Regions from separate parts of the Marinomonas gallaica genome, predicted to be linked through region 3. Evidence: riboswitches for the same ligand, from Rfam matches in the RefSeq annotation. Region 3 holds a riboswitch; each other region holds the start of a gene.
The links. A riboswitch is a leader RNA that binds a small molecule or an ion and turns the genes downstream of it on or off. The one in region 3 is predicted to bind thiamine pyrophosphate.
Positions count from the first base shown of each region.

Region 1: another riboswitch for thiamine pyrophosphate. It lies ahead of thiC (phosphomethylpyrimidine synthase ThiC); the one in region 3 lies ahead of thiB (thiamine ABC transporter substrate binding subunit).
Region 2: another riboswitch for thiamine pyrophosphate. It lies ahead of thiD (bifunctional hydroxymethylpyrimidine kinase/phosphomethylpyrimidine kinase); the one in region 3 lies ahead of thiB (thiamine ABC transporter substrate binding subunit).

Region 1 covers NZ_CP187511.1:2,878,337-2,883,142, reverse strand. The annotation lists gene ACPUEK_RS13645 (penicillin-binding protein activator) at 1-269, opposite strand, end outside; gene rsmI (16S rRNA (cytidine(1402)-2'-O)-methyltransferase) at 373-1,227, shown strand; TPP riboswitch at 1,290-1,394, shown strand; gene thiC (phosphomethylpyrimidine synthase ThiC) at 1,543-3,513, shown strand; gene thiE (thiamine phosphate synthase) at 3,514-4,656, shown strand; gene thiS (sulfur carrier protein ThiS) at 4,637-4,806, shown strand, end outside.
Region 2 covers NZ_CP187511.1:3,136,656-3,141,461, reverse strand. The annotation lists gene ACPUEK_RS14800 (ABC transporter substrate-binding protein) at 2-952, opposite strand; gene ACPUEK_RS14795 (ABC transporter permease) at 968-1,765, opposite strand; gene ACPUEK_RS14790 (ABC transporter ATP-binding protein) at 1,758-2,507, opposite strand; gene thiD (bifunctional hydroxymethylpyrimidine kinase/phosphomethylpyrimidine kinase) at 2,507-3,319, opposite strand; TPP riboswitch at 3,397-3,495, opposite strand; gene ACPUEK_RS14780 (hypothetical protein) at 4,160-4,735, shown strand.
Region 3 covers NZ_CP187511.1:1,461,564-1,466,369, forward strand. The annotation lists gene hldE (bifunctional D-glycero-beta-D-manno-heptose-7-phosphate kinase/D-glycero-beta-D-manno-heptose 1-phosphate adenylyltransferase HldE) at 1-156, shown strand, start outside; gene msbA (lipid A export permease/ATP-binding protein MsbA) at 156-1,922, shown strand; gene ACPUEK_RS06785 (3-deoxy-D-manno-octulosonic acid transferase) at 1,927-3,159, shown strand; TPP riboswitch at 3,181-3,287, shown strand; gene thiB (thiamine ABC transporter substrate binding subunit) at 3,334-4,326, shown strand; gene thiP (thiamine/thiamine pyrophosphate ABC transporter permease) at 4,330-4,806, shown strand, end outside.

The DNA of each region.
Region 1 (4,806 bases), 1.4 Mb from region 3:
AGCGCAATAGCGACTGTGCTTAACTCAAGTAAACCGCCAAATTTCGATGGCGTATCGAGGTTAATAACATGCGCTTCAAGGATCATACGAGCTTGTAGATATTGCTCATCTCTCACTAAGGCTTTTGCGGCTGCGAGATAAAATGGCGCGGACTGTTCAGGGCTAGACTGTTGTTTAGCCTGAGCCATAGCAAACTCGTAATCAAGAAGATCACCTTGCTGCATTTGCTGTGCAATCACAGGGCTTTGATTGGATGTGGAAGTTTCCATGGCTCCACAGCCAATAAGAGACAATGTGACTAAGGATAATGGTATGATACGGGATCTAAACAAACTCATATGTACGCAATACTTAAGCCGATAAAGAGGAAACATGGTAACACAGTCTGATAATGATGTGAGAGGAACCTTCTACATTGTAGCGACCCCAATTGGCAATCTGGATGATTTTACGGATCGTGCGAAACGAGTTTTACAAGAAGTTGACTTTATAGCGGCGGAAGACACTCGACACAGCAAACGATTGATGAACCATTTTGGTATTGAAACTCGATTATTTGCTTTGCACGACCACAATGAGCGAGACAAAGCCGCGTACATTGCATCGTTATTAGACGAAGGTAAAAACGTCGCTTTGATCTCCGACGCGGGTACGCCGCTGATTTCTGACCCAGGGTATCATGTAGTTCATTTTTTACGTCAAGAGGGGCATCGCATTGTGCCGGTCCCGGGCGCATCAGCATTAATCACGGCGTTGTGTGCATCGGGGTTACCCACCGACCGTTTTAGTTTTGTTGGCTTTTTACCGGCCAAAAGCAAATCGCGTCGTGATGAAATGTCCAGTTGGGTACCCAGCCTCGGTACCGTAGTATTCTATGAATCGACACACCGCATTTTAGACTGCTTAGAAGACCTGAATACGGTTTGGGGCGACACAGTACAAGTTGCCTTGGCACGAGAATTAACGAAAACATTTGAGACATTCTTGTCTGGTTCGGTTTCTGAAATTAAGCAAATTTTAGAAGACGATAGCAACCAAACCCGTGGTGAATTCGTCATGATGGTGTCACTTCCTGCCGAGCAAGAAGACAATACTGAAGCCCTTAAAGTGCTCACGATATTGCTAAAAGAATTGCCAGTGAAACAAGCCGCAGCTTTAGCCGCAGAAATTACGGGTGAGAAGAAAAATGCTTTGTATAAACAAGCGCTGACAATGAACGATTCTTAATCGGCTCAACAAGCAATGACCGTTTGGGAGTTTACAGCGACTTCCAAACGCGTATACTGATGCACAACTTGTCGGAGTGCCTTAATTGGCTGAGATCGCATTTTAATGCGGGATCCGCAGAACCTGATCAGGCTAATACCTGCGAAGGGAACAAGAAAGCATCTTTTCTTTTCTGCTGAATAAGCGTGGTTTGACCGCTTCAAATCTAGGTAACAACCCTAGTCGAAGAGGGGATCAAGCTGCCGCACGTACGTGGAAGTACGTGTTCTCCTGACAAGCATTTTTTCCAAATACAAACTTAATGGGAATCTGCTAATGTCGACTGCACCACCTAAACCCAATAAAAAAACGCGCGAAAAAGCCCGTCTAGACGCCAAAGCCTTTATCGAATCGTTACAGGCGACGCCATTTCCGTCGTCCGAGCGCATTTATGTGCAAGGGTCTGACGCGTCCATTCAAGTACCGATGCGTCAAATTAATCTTAGCGATACGCCAATTGGCTCCGATCCTGACAAGCTAACGTTTGAGCCGAACGAGCCCATCTACGTATACGATACCGCCGGCCCCTATGCGGACCCTGAAGAGAACATCGACGTACATGTCGGCCTAAAAGCCCTACGCCAGCAATGGATTGACGCTCGAAACGACACCGAAATCCTCGAAGGTGTGAGTTCAAACTTTGCTCAAGAACGTTTAGCGAACGATGAGTTGGAGGAGCTACGCTTCAAACACCTGCCCCGTGTGCGTAAAGCCAAAGCAGGTCAATGCGTGACGCAAATGCACTACGCACGTCAAGGCATCATCACGCCCGAGATGGAATACATCGCCATCCGTGAGAACCAAAACCTACAAGCGATCAAGTCTGAGCTATTGCTCAAACAACATCCGGGCCATAGCTTCGGTGCCAATATTCAAACAGAGATTACGCCAGAGTTCGTGCGTAAGGAAGTCGCCGAAGGCCGTGCGATCATCCCTAACAACGTAAACCATCCAGAAACCGAACCCATGATCATTGGTCGTAACTTCCTTGTGAAAGTCAACGCCAACATCGGTAACTCGGCGCTCACGTCTTCGATCGAAGAAGAAGTGGAGAAGCTAGTATGGTCAACACGCTGGGGTGCCGACACCGTGATGGACTTATCGACCGGTAAGAACATTCATGAAACGCGCGAATGGATTCTGCGTAACTCGCCAGTGCCGATCGGCACCGTACCGATTTACCAAGCGCTTGAGAAAGTAGACGGCGTCGCCGAAGACCTCAACTGGGAGGTGTTCCGCGATACGCTGATCGAGCAAGCGGAGCAGGGCGTGGATTACTTCACGATTCACTGTGGTGTGTTGCTACGTTATGTCCCCATGACCGCCAAACGCCTTACTGGTATCGTGTCGCGCGGTGGTTCGATCATGGCCAAATGGTGTCTGGCGCACCACGAAGAAAACTTCTTATACACCCGCTTCAAAGAGATTTGTGACATCTGTGCCGCTTACGACGTGGCCCTTTCGCTAGGGGACGGCCTGCGCCCTGGCTCCATCATGGACGCCAATGATGAAGCGCAATTATCCGAGTTACGTACTCTAGGTGAGCTAACCAAGATTGCGTGGGATTACGACGTACAGGTGATGATCGAAGGCCCCGGTCACGTGCCGATGCAGCTGATCAAAGAGAACATGGATCTACAATTGGATCACTGTCACGAAGCGCCGTTCTACACCTTAGGCCCATTGACGCAAGACATTGCCCCAGGCTATGACCACATTACCTCCGGCATCGGTGCGGCGCAGATTGGTTGGTACGGCTGTGCCATGTTGTGTTACGTGACGCCTAAAGAGCACCTTGGCTTACCCAACAAAGAAGACGTTAAGCAAGGTCTGATCACCTACAAAATTGCGGCCCACGCAGCAGATTTGGCGAAAGGTCACCCAGGTGCGCAAGTACGTGACAATGCGCTATCAAAAGCGCGTTTTGAATTCCGTTGGGAAGACCAGTTCAATCTGGCATTGGACCCGGAAACGGCGCGTGCCTATCACGATGAAACGCTGCCTCAAGCGTCAGGCAAAGTGGCGCACTTTTGCTCTATGTGTGGGCCAAAATTCTGCTCCATGAAGATTACCCAAGAGGTGCGCGACTACGCCGCGGGGCTTGAGAAAATCGAAGCGGTTGATGTTACGGCGGAAGAAGGCATGCAGAAGATGTCGGAGCAGTTTAAAGAGCTGGGCAGTGATGTGTATCTCACCACCGATAAGTTAAGCACAGACAAGCTGGCTGAAGCCGAAACGGAGCAGTAAATGCACGATACAGAGATTAAAACCATCGCGTTTACCGACGCGTGTTTTCAATCTTCTGTGGCTGAGCACGCTCGACAGCTAGGCTGTCGGGTGACTCACGGCATCACAGAAGCGCGGCGGATCGAAACCAGCCTTGCAGGCGTCATGCTCACCACCGATAGCGAAACGTGGCAGTTTGTGGATGAGCTCGATGCCAGCAGCGTAGTGCATCAAGCTCATTGCGACGGCCATGAGGTGTGGGTCAAATGGCTGCAAGACGATCGAATTGCGCACTTTTCTGCTCCCGCCTTGGGCGAGGTGGTGGTCGAAGATCTCGCCGTTGCGTTGGCGTGTTTTATCGCGCAAGGCTACGAACACTTAGATGCCATGACCTTGGCGCTGGCCTGGTTAACTCAGCTGGCGCAAAAGGCGGGTAATGCGTGGCCAACGGATCGAGCGTGGTTTCCCAGCACCGCGTTTGAAAACGACCATCAACTACCGACGGGCGGGCAGTTTGCCCCGATTTGCAAAGAGCAATTCACCTTGTATCCGGTGGTGGACAGCGTGGCGTGGCTAGCACTCGTGCTCGAGCAAGGGGTGAACACCGCGCAATTGCGCATTAAAGACCCGAGTGACCCAGATCTAAAGCAAAAGGTGCAGCAGGCCATTGCCTTGGGTGAGCAATACGGCGCCCAGGTGTTTATCAATGATTACTGGCAATTAGCGATTGAGCTGGGCGCCTATGGCGTGCATTTGGGTCAAGAAGACATTGAAGTGGCGGATTTAACTGCCATCCAGCAAGCGGGCGTACGCCTAGGAATCAGTACGCACGGTTACTTTGAAATTATGCGCGCTTTCAACCTCAAGCCCAGCTATATCGCGCTGGGTCATATCTTCCCGACCGTGACCAAAGACATGCCATCCCAGCCTCAGGGCATAACGCGTTTAGGGCAATACGTGGTGCTGATCGATGGCGCTTACCCCACGGTCGCTATTGGAGGCATCAACGCCGAGCGTTTACCCAAGGTCAACGCCACGGGTGTGGATGCGATTGCTCTAGTGACCGCCATTACTCGAGCCGAAGATCCCAAAGCGGCCACACGAGACTTATTAAACGCCGTGACGAAGAAAGAAGAGGATGCTTATGCAGTTGTATGTGAATGATGAGCTGATGCAATCTGAGCACCGTCAGTTATCGGCTTTGATCGATGCGCTCGTGACCAGTGAGCAACGCGTGGCCGTCGCGGTGAATCAACAAGTGGTGCCGCGCAGTCAGTGGTCTGAGTGCGAATTAAACAACAACGACCGCATCGA
Region 2 (4,806 bases), 1.7 Mb from region 3:
CCTAGTTGATAATTGGGTTGTAATCAGCGGCTTTCGGCAGCGTTTTAATAATGCCGTGATCAAACATAAATTGAGCGTAATGATCGTAACGCGCCAAATCCACCGCTGCTGGGCGCAGCGCGAAGCGTGTTAAAGAGTCTTCCCATGCCATAGCATTTAACTCATTGTCCAACGTGTCTGGCGAGTAGGACACAAACTCATTCCACGCGGCATCAGGATGGTTCACAATGTACGTCGTGGCTTTTTCAATCGCGCTGTTGAAGGCTTTGATCGCGGCTTTATCGTAGGTTTTACTGTTGGCAACGAATATTAATTCATCGTAACTTGGCACACCGTGCTCTTCTGGGTAAAACGCCGTCGCTTGGTAGCCTTCCAATTCCAGTTGATTGCTTTCAAAGTTACGTAGCCCGCCCCAAATAGCATCGACCTTGCCTGAGGCTAAAGAGGCTGACAGAGACCAGCCCACATTGATAATTTCGACCTTATCGTAAGCAACGCCGTGGTGTTTAAGCATGGTTCCCACTGTCGCTTCTTCAGTACCCGCAATCGAAATACCGATTTTTTTGCCATTTAAATCAGCAGGCGACTCAATGCCACTTTTGTCCATTACAATCAGTGTATTCAGGGGGGTTGCAACAAGAGTGCCCGAACGTATCAAAGGCAGGCCCGCTGCAACATCAATGGTGAGCGTTGGCTGATACGAAATGGCCATGTCGACTTTGCCAGCGGCAACAAGCTTAGGTGGCATACTAGGATCAGCCGGCTCTTGGATAGTGACCTCAAGGCCTTGTTCCGCAAAGTACCCTTTTTCATGTGCGATCACGATTGGGCCATGATTTGGGTTCACGAACCAGTCCAGCATCAGAGACAGCTCGTGATCAGCGGCGAAGCTTGGGCTAACCATAGACGCGGCCATGGCCGATGAAGCGGTGATGCGAAGTAGTGTTTTCATAAAATAGTGCTGTCCTTATTGTGCGTGCCAGGGAATGAGTTTTTTGAGGAGCCAGTCGACGCTAAAGTACAGCGCGACCGAAAAGAGAGACAAAATAAACAGTGCGGCGAACATCTCATCGATCATCATTCGCGCATTGGCTTGCAGCATGAGGTAGCCCAGTCCAGCACTGGAGCCGACCCATTCACCCACCACCGCACCGATGGGCGCGATGACCACGGCAACGCGTAATCCCGAACCCAGTGCGGGTAACGCGGCAGGCAACTGAACATGCCAAAGACGCCGCCAACGATTGGCACCTAAGGTGTGCGCCAAATCCAAATAACCTTGCGGTGTACTGCGTAACCCGTCATAGCAGCAAGTCGTCACAGGGAAAAAGATAATAATGGCGGCCATGGCGACTTTTGAGGCAATACCATAATCCAGCCAGAGCATCAAAATGGGCGCGATGGCAAACACTGGAATGGCTTGGCTGGCGATTAAAATAGGCAGCAACCAGCGTCTAACCGGCGCAAACAGCAACATTTGCAAGGCAAAGAATAAACCGATAGACACACCGAGCAGCAAGCCGATTAATATTTCTTGCGCCGTTACCCAAGTATGTTTAAACAAAATGGTATAGCGCTCGGTCAGCACGTCAAAGACCGACAAAGGAGTGGGTAAGATAAAGCTTGGCAAATCCCAAATCGTAATCGCCCCTTGCCAAAGTACGACTAAAACAGAAATTGAAATGAGCACTTGCAGTGCTTTTTTCAGCCACGAGATGCGTCGTGAGCCGATTGGAGAAAGTGGCTGTGCCAAGACATTATGCATGGTCAACCTCCAGCCGCTCTAGTATCTGCTCTTGCAGCTGCGCCGTGTCTGAGTCTAATCGTCGTGGCGGCTGGCTTGATAAAGGTGGTAGGGGACGGGCGCTGGCGGGGTTGCCTTCAAATACATAAAGCTGATGACCAAGGCGCACCGCTTCTTGCGGATCGTGCGTCACCAGTACGACGGTTTTATGTTTCAGTAACTCAAACGACAGCGTTTGCAGCTTATGACGCGTCACCGCATCAAGCGCCGAAAATGGCTCGTCCATTAACACTACAGGCTGGTCTTGCATCAGGGTACGTGCCAAGGCGGCACGTTGGCGCATACCGCCTGACAGAGTTTGCGGCAACGCTTGAGCCTTATCGGCCATATCGACTTGCTCTAGCAAGCGCAGTCCTTGTTGACGTATGGCTTCTGTCACGGGCTGGCCTTTTAAACGATAAACTACGCATACGTTGTCTAGCACGCTTAACCATGGCAACAGTAAATCCTGCTGTGCCATGTAAGCGATACGGCCCGCTAATGGCTGACCGTCACAGGTAAGAATATCGCCTTGCCAATGCGCATCTTCTAACAATCCAGCCAGTTTACGCAGCACCGACGTTTTGCCACAACCGCTACGGCCAAGTAAACAGGTCCACTGATTAGCGCGAAACGTAAGACTTAAATCCTGTAATACAGGCTCAGAAGTGTGTCCATAGGCCAGCCGTGCATGCTGAATTCTAATAGCAAAGGCGTCTGTCATTATGAACGCTGTGCAAACGAGTAGAAGTGATGAACCGGACCATGGCCTTGACCAATGTCTAGCTGATCCGCGTGGGCAATGGCTTGGCTGATGTACTCTTTTGCTTGTTGAGTCGCGCTGGGTAATTCAAAGCCTTGAGCTAAAAACGAGGCCAGCGCAGACGACAATGTACAGCCCGTGCCATGGGTGTTTTTCGTTTTAATTCGAGGACTGGCGTAAGAAATCAGTTGTTCTTGAGTAATCAGCCAGTCAACGCTTTCTGCCGTATCGGCTAAATGCCCACCCTTGAGTAACACCGCTGCGGTCGGCAGTAATTTTAACGCTGGAATTAAAGCGAGTGCGGCTTCTTGGTTCGTGGGGGTGCCGCAGCCTAACAGTGCCGCGGCTTCAGGCAGATTCGGAGTGATGACCGTCACCCACGGCAGTAGCTCAGTTTTAAGCGTTTCAATGGCGCTGTCTTGCAACAGCCTATCGCCACTGGTCGCCACCATCACAGGATCAAGCACTACGTGCTTAGGCTGGTATTGGCGCAACTTCTTAGCCACCACTTTGATGATGTCAGAGTCGGCCAACATGCCAATTTTCACGGCTTGAATATTGAGATCAGTAAACACTGCATCAAGTTGCGCTTTGATGTGCGCGAGCGGAATAGGGTGGACATCGGTGACGCCGAGGGTGTTCTGTGCAGTAGTCGCAGTAATGACGGTGCAGGCATAACCACCTGTCGCAGAAATGGCTTTAATATCGGCTTGGATGCCCGCGCCGCCGCCACTGTCGGAACCGGCGATGCTAAGTGTAATAGGTGTGCTCATGTTTGTTCCTCTACGGTGTAAAGGAACAGGTATGAGAGCTGGAGAAGATCACGAGTGACGGGCGTCAAACGGATTCAAGATCACTACCTATAGTTCCCTACGCCAGTATTAACTGAATCAGGTTCAACGGGTCTCGCTTCAGCGATCTCAGCATTTCTGCCCCCCGACTATATGCAAAAGATACTACCAGCTCTTTCGCAAGGACACTAGACAATCATCAACATACGATATTTGTCGGACCTCGCTCTGCGAGGGAACAGCCCTGCAAACCAAACGCCACTTCATCAGCCACCCACCCCGCTTCGCTTCAATGTTTGTGGAAGAGAGAATTCATGCATTCAATTCGCTTGCGCAATGTCGCTTCGCGACCGTCAGCGCGAATCCAACGCATAAAGTTTCTTTTCAAGACAGAATCATCTTATGAGAGCTGAATCAGGTTATTTATTCCCTAAAATACTGTTACTTATCTTGGCGACGTCTCTGATAGCAAAGTGACAGAACGGCTTCGCGTCATGCTGCCATGGGACAATGGCAGTTAGCATTAGCGCTTAGTGAGGTTGATGCATAAAACGGATCAGGTCAAAAGGCCTGAGGGAAGCGCTTGCCTCTCTGGTTAAATCACGCTACAAAAGGGTACATTAAGAACCAATATAGCGGTGATCAAAGACGATCTGATGCGGAATAGTCCAAACAGACTTTGGTATTAAGCAAGTTATTTTACAGGGACGTCCTACCATGAAAAAAGCAAATCCCCTATATAGACAACGCAGCCGTTCAACAGTGGGTTATAGCCGCAGCTACGCTGCCGTATAACCCTTAATTGTTAACAAGGAGGTATCAATGCTAGATTTTGAAAAAAGTGAATTTGCGGATTCTATTTATTATGCCGATCTATTTAGAATTGACAGCAAAATATGGATGATCATGGGCTATGGGAAAAGTGAGGCCGCTAGAATCGCCTCAGATAACGATCGTGGTAACGATTTGTCGAGAGACTGTGTTGCTCTAAAAGTAAGCGGTAAAGATTTATTTGGGCGATATGATCCGGGGGCCTTAGGCGCTCATCACGATGAAAGTAGTGATCTTCATAAATTTCACAAGATCGATTATATCGCTTACTGCTTGTCTCCTGAGCAAACAGAAGAAGTATTTTCTTCAAACACAAAAGAAATTCTGGCTTGTGAGGCGGGGCTGATGAGTAAATTGGCAGTTGTCTATCCATATCCAGCATATTCAGCGCAATTTGTTTTTACTCCTCAAGAAATTGAAGCGTTGGCTAATCCAGAGCGCAGGGCTTTTAATTTTCTAAAGAAAATCAATGACACAGGGTTTAAAAACTTAGTGTTGGTGCCTTTCATGACTGAATTAGAATCAAAAGCAGAGTTATATAAGAGCTATGTGCCAGAAATTGCTTAACAAAGCCAAGCACAATTGCCCATTCAAAATACGCATGGGCGGTACCTCGCTGTCGCTCGGCCTTTGTTGGT
Region 3 (4,806 bases):
ACGTTAACACCTGATGTGTTGGTAAAAGGTGGTGATTACACGATTGAATCCATCGTGGGTGCCGAACATGTGTTAGAACATGGCGGAGAAGTGAAAGTACTTTCTTTTGTTGACGGATATTCTACGACTTCGATTATTGAAAAGGCGAATAATTAATGACGTCACCTGATCAGCAAACTCCAGAGCCTCAGTCTGGCGTTAAGATCTATTTGCGTCTATTGGGGTACGTTAAATCTCAATGGCCCATTTTTTTAGTCAGTGTCATGGGCTACATGCTCTATGGCGCGATGGAACCTGCTCTGGCTGCACAGTTAAAATACATTGTTGATGTAGTCTCTTCAGGCTCAATAGAGGAAAACCGGTTTATAATACCTGCTTCTATTTTGGCGATATTCCTGTTGCGTGGTATCGGTACCTTTTTTGGTAGTTACTTCATGGCGAAAATTGCCAACAAAGTCGTCTATGACTTACGTACCACCATGTTTGATAAACTGGTTTTGCTACCGACGAGCTACTACAGCGAAATGCCCTCAGGGCGCTTACTGTCTAAATTGACCTATGACACCGAACAGGTGATTGGCGCGGTGACTTCAGCCGTTAAAACACTGCTACGCGAAGGCTTAACCGTCGTTGGTTTATTGAGTTATATGCTTTACACCAACTGGCGTCTATCGCTACTGTTTATATTGATTATTCCCATCATAGGCTTTGTGGTTTCTTATGCATCAAAGCGTTTTCGTAAGCTTAGTAAACACATTCAGAATGCCATGGGTGGCGTATCAGATGTCGCTTCTGAGTCAATTAAGGGGCATGAAGTCGTTAAAATTTTTGGCGGTTTTGAGTATGAGCGGGATCGTTTTCGCCAAGCGGCTGGTGATAACAAGCGTTCTCAGCTCAAAATGGAGCTTACGAAAGCGCTGAATATTCCGGTTGTACAATTTCTGGTAGCGATTTCGTTAGCCTTATTGATATGGCTAGCGTTAGATCCAAGTCTTAGTCAGAACATGTCAGCTGGTGATTTTGTTGCTTTTATTGGCGCTGCCGGTATGCTCAGCAAACCGGCGCGCCAGCTAACCGATGTAAACAGTATTTTGCAAAAGGGTATTGCAGCAGCGCAAAGCATTTTCGAGTTCATTGATATGACCGAAGAGGTGGACGCAGGTAAGCAAGAACTATCCAACGCAAAAGGGTCGGTTGAGTGGCGCAACTTAAGTTTCAAATACCCAAGCAGTGATCGTTTGACGTTGGAAAATATCAATTTACTGTTGCCAGCCGGAAAAACATTGGCCTTGGTAGGGCGATCGGGTGGTGGTAAGTCAACGTTAGCGAACTTAGTGCCGCGTTTGTACGATGTGGAAGGCGGAGAGTTGTTATTAGACGGGCAAGATAGCCGTGAATACTCCCTTAAAAGTTTACGTAGCCAAATTGCTTTAGTGAATCAAAATGTCGTGTTATTTAATGGTTCAATTCGTGACAATATAGCCTATGGCTATCTGCGCGATGCTCAAGATGAAGATGTCATTAACGCTGCAAAAGCCGCCAATGCGTGGGAGTTTATTCAGGGCTTCGAGCACGGTTTAGACACCATGGTCGGTGAGAATGGTGTATTGATGTCGGGTGGCCAACGTCAACGTATCGCCATTGCGCGAGCTATTTTGAAAAACGCCCCAATCTTGATTTTAGACGAAGCAACTTCAGCATTGGATTCAGAGTCCGAACGTGCTATCCAGCAAGCCTTAGATAGCTTAATGAAGAATCGTACAACCATCGCCATTGCTCACCGATTATCAACCATAGAAAACGCCGATATAATAGCGGTGGTGGATCACGGTCAAATTATTGAGGTTGGCTCCCACAAAGAATTGATTGAGCAAGGCGGTGCGTACGCCAAATTGCATCAAAATCAGTTCAACGAAGAATAAGCGTATGTGGCTGTACCGTTTCTTATTGGTTGTTGCAACGCCTTTTATTGCACGACGTATCTGGCGCTTCCATAAACGCTATGACAATTACCGCGTTGCGGAAGCGCTCGGTAAATGGGGGCCAATGAAAGCCGATCTTTGGTTGCATTGTGCGTCGGTCGGTGAGGTCTTGGCAGCCAAAACCTTAATTACGCAATGGCTAACCCAGCACCCCAATAAAACGTTATTGGTAACAACCGTAACGCCTACTGGTGAAGCGCAAGTACAAAAGTGGTTTGCTGGACGCGTCCAGCATCGCTACTTACCTCTAGACCATACGGTATGCGTACAGCGCGCCTTGAAGCAACTGACCTGCCCGCAATTGGCAATCATAGAAACGGAACTTTGGCCAAACCTATTAAAAGCGGCAAAAGCCAAGGGCATGACGATTCAAGTTATCAATGCTCGCCTCAGTGAACGTTCCGCTAAGCGTTACGAGAAGTTTGGATTTTTCTCTAGGCCTTTAATGGCGTTGCCTGATCGTTTCTTAGCCCACGCGGCAACCGATGCTGAACGTTTTAAAGCGCTTGGTGCAACAGATGTCTCCGTAGTGGGCAATATCAAATTTGATATCTCCCCTACAGAAGACAGTGAGGTACCCGTTTGGCGTCAAGCCATTGCACCGAAGAATGAATTTGTTTGGATTGCCGCCAGCACCCATGAAGGGGAAGATCTACAATTTTTAGCAGCGCATCAAGCCCTTTTACAGCAAGTCCCCGATGCTAAGTTAATCCTTGTGCCACGTCACCCTGAGCGCTTTGAAGCAGTTTATAAACTCAGTCAACAGCAAGGCTTTCAGACCGTTCGACGCTCGGATGATCCGCTGGATACTTGGGCTCAGGCAAACGTGCTGCTCGGTGATAGTATGGGCGAAATGATGCGCTACTTCGCTATCTCTGATGTGGTCTTTGTCGCGGGAAGCATGATCGAGCGGGGAGGGCACAACCCGATTGAACCGGCGATCTTATCCAAACCAGTGATCGTTGGTGCGCATACCTTTAACTTTGCCGACATTACTGAATCACTGATACACGATGGTGGCGCAGTGAGAGTTCGATCAGAGGGCGAATTGGTGGACCAACTGCTTTTACTGCAAGACCTCACGAAGCGACAAGCCATGGGGCAAAAAGCCCTTAGCAACGCTCGATCGAATCAAGGTGCTTTAGAGCGTGTTTTACAATACTTAGACATCTCTTAAGGGTCTGTTAGAATAGCGACGTTTTATCTCATGGGGTGTGGCGATGTAGCCACTGAGAAGCTTTTCCGGCTAACCCATTGAACCTGAACCAGATCATGCTGGCGTAGGAATTGAGATAGCAAGCCCTTCATACCTTGCCCATCCAGTTATACGCCGCTCATTTATGGAGCGACTATGTCTTTTAAATCTTTTGCGGTGACAGCGGCAGCGCTGTTGGCGTCGTCTATAGCAGCAGCGAATACGCTGAATGTGTATACCTACGATTCGTTTGCATCCGAATGGGGCCCAGGCCCTAAAATCAAAACCCGTTTTGAAGCGCAGTGCGACTGTGAAGTGAACTTCGTGGCGCTGGATTCATCGGTAGGTATTTTGTCGCGCGTCCAGTTAGAGGGCGAGGCCTCTGAGGCCGATGTGTTATTGGGGTTAGATCTTAATCTAATGCAGTCGGCAAAGCAGACCGATTTGTTAGCTAAGCATAATGTGGATACGACTGACGTACAGACACCTAATGGATGGAGTGATGAGTATTTTGTTCCGTTTGATCAAGGCTATTTTGCGTTTATCTATGACAGTGAGAAGCTTGAAACACCGCCCACATCGTTAAAAGACGTGGTTGAGAATCAAGACCTTAAAGTGATTTACCAAGACCCACGCACCAGTACACCAGGTTTAGGTTTGTTGCTCTGGATGAAGTCGGTGTACGGTGAGCAAGCGGCGGATGCTTGGGCGCAGTTGTCTGAGCACACGGTGACTGTGACCAAAGGTTGGTATGACGGTTACAGTTTATTTTTAAAAGGCGAGGCGGATGTTGTGCTGAGCTACACCACGTCACCCGCGTATCATATGGTGGCCGAAGGTGAGAATAAGTACAAAGCGGCCGAAGCCAGTGAGGGCTTTTACCCTCAAATTGAAGTGGCTGCAATGATGAACAGCGCACCAAACAAAGCACTGGCTGAAGAGTTTATGCAGTTTATTTTGGCGCCAGAGTTTCAGAGTGTCGTCGCGACGGGCAACTGGATGTATCCTGTGATGAACAATATCGAGCCATTACCTGAAGCTTTTTCAACGTTGCCTGAGGCAACAAAAGTGTTGACGTTACCTGCAGAACAAGTGGCTAAGCAGCGTCAAGCTTGGGTGAATGAATGGCTTGAGGCGACGACTCGCTAAGTTTTGATACTTTCCTCTCATTTACGTCCAGCTTGGCTGGGTGTAGCGCTGTATTTCATTGTCGCAATGGCCGCTTTTGTGGCCTTGCTCTCTTATGCGTCCCCAAGTGATTGGGGGCGTTTTATAGAGGATCCTTATATCTGGCGATTAGTAAGGTTCTCCTTTTTACAGGCGAGCCTCAGTGCTTTGCTCAGTATGGCGTTGGCGATTCCTGTAGCGTCGTGCCTGTATCATCGTCGTTTTGCTGGACGGCAAACTTTACTAAACCTGTTTGCTGTTTCGATGGTGGTGCCCACCATTGTTGCGATTCTTGGCATTGTTGTGGTCTATGGTCGTCATGGCTGGTTTACCAGTGTGTTTGGTTTTGCGTTCCCGCTGTATGGCCTGGGTGGGATCCTGCTCGCACATGTGTTTTTCAATATGCCTCTTGCCGTGCGGGTTATTTTACAGGCTTATGGATTGATACCGGATTCACAATGG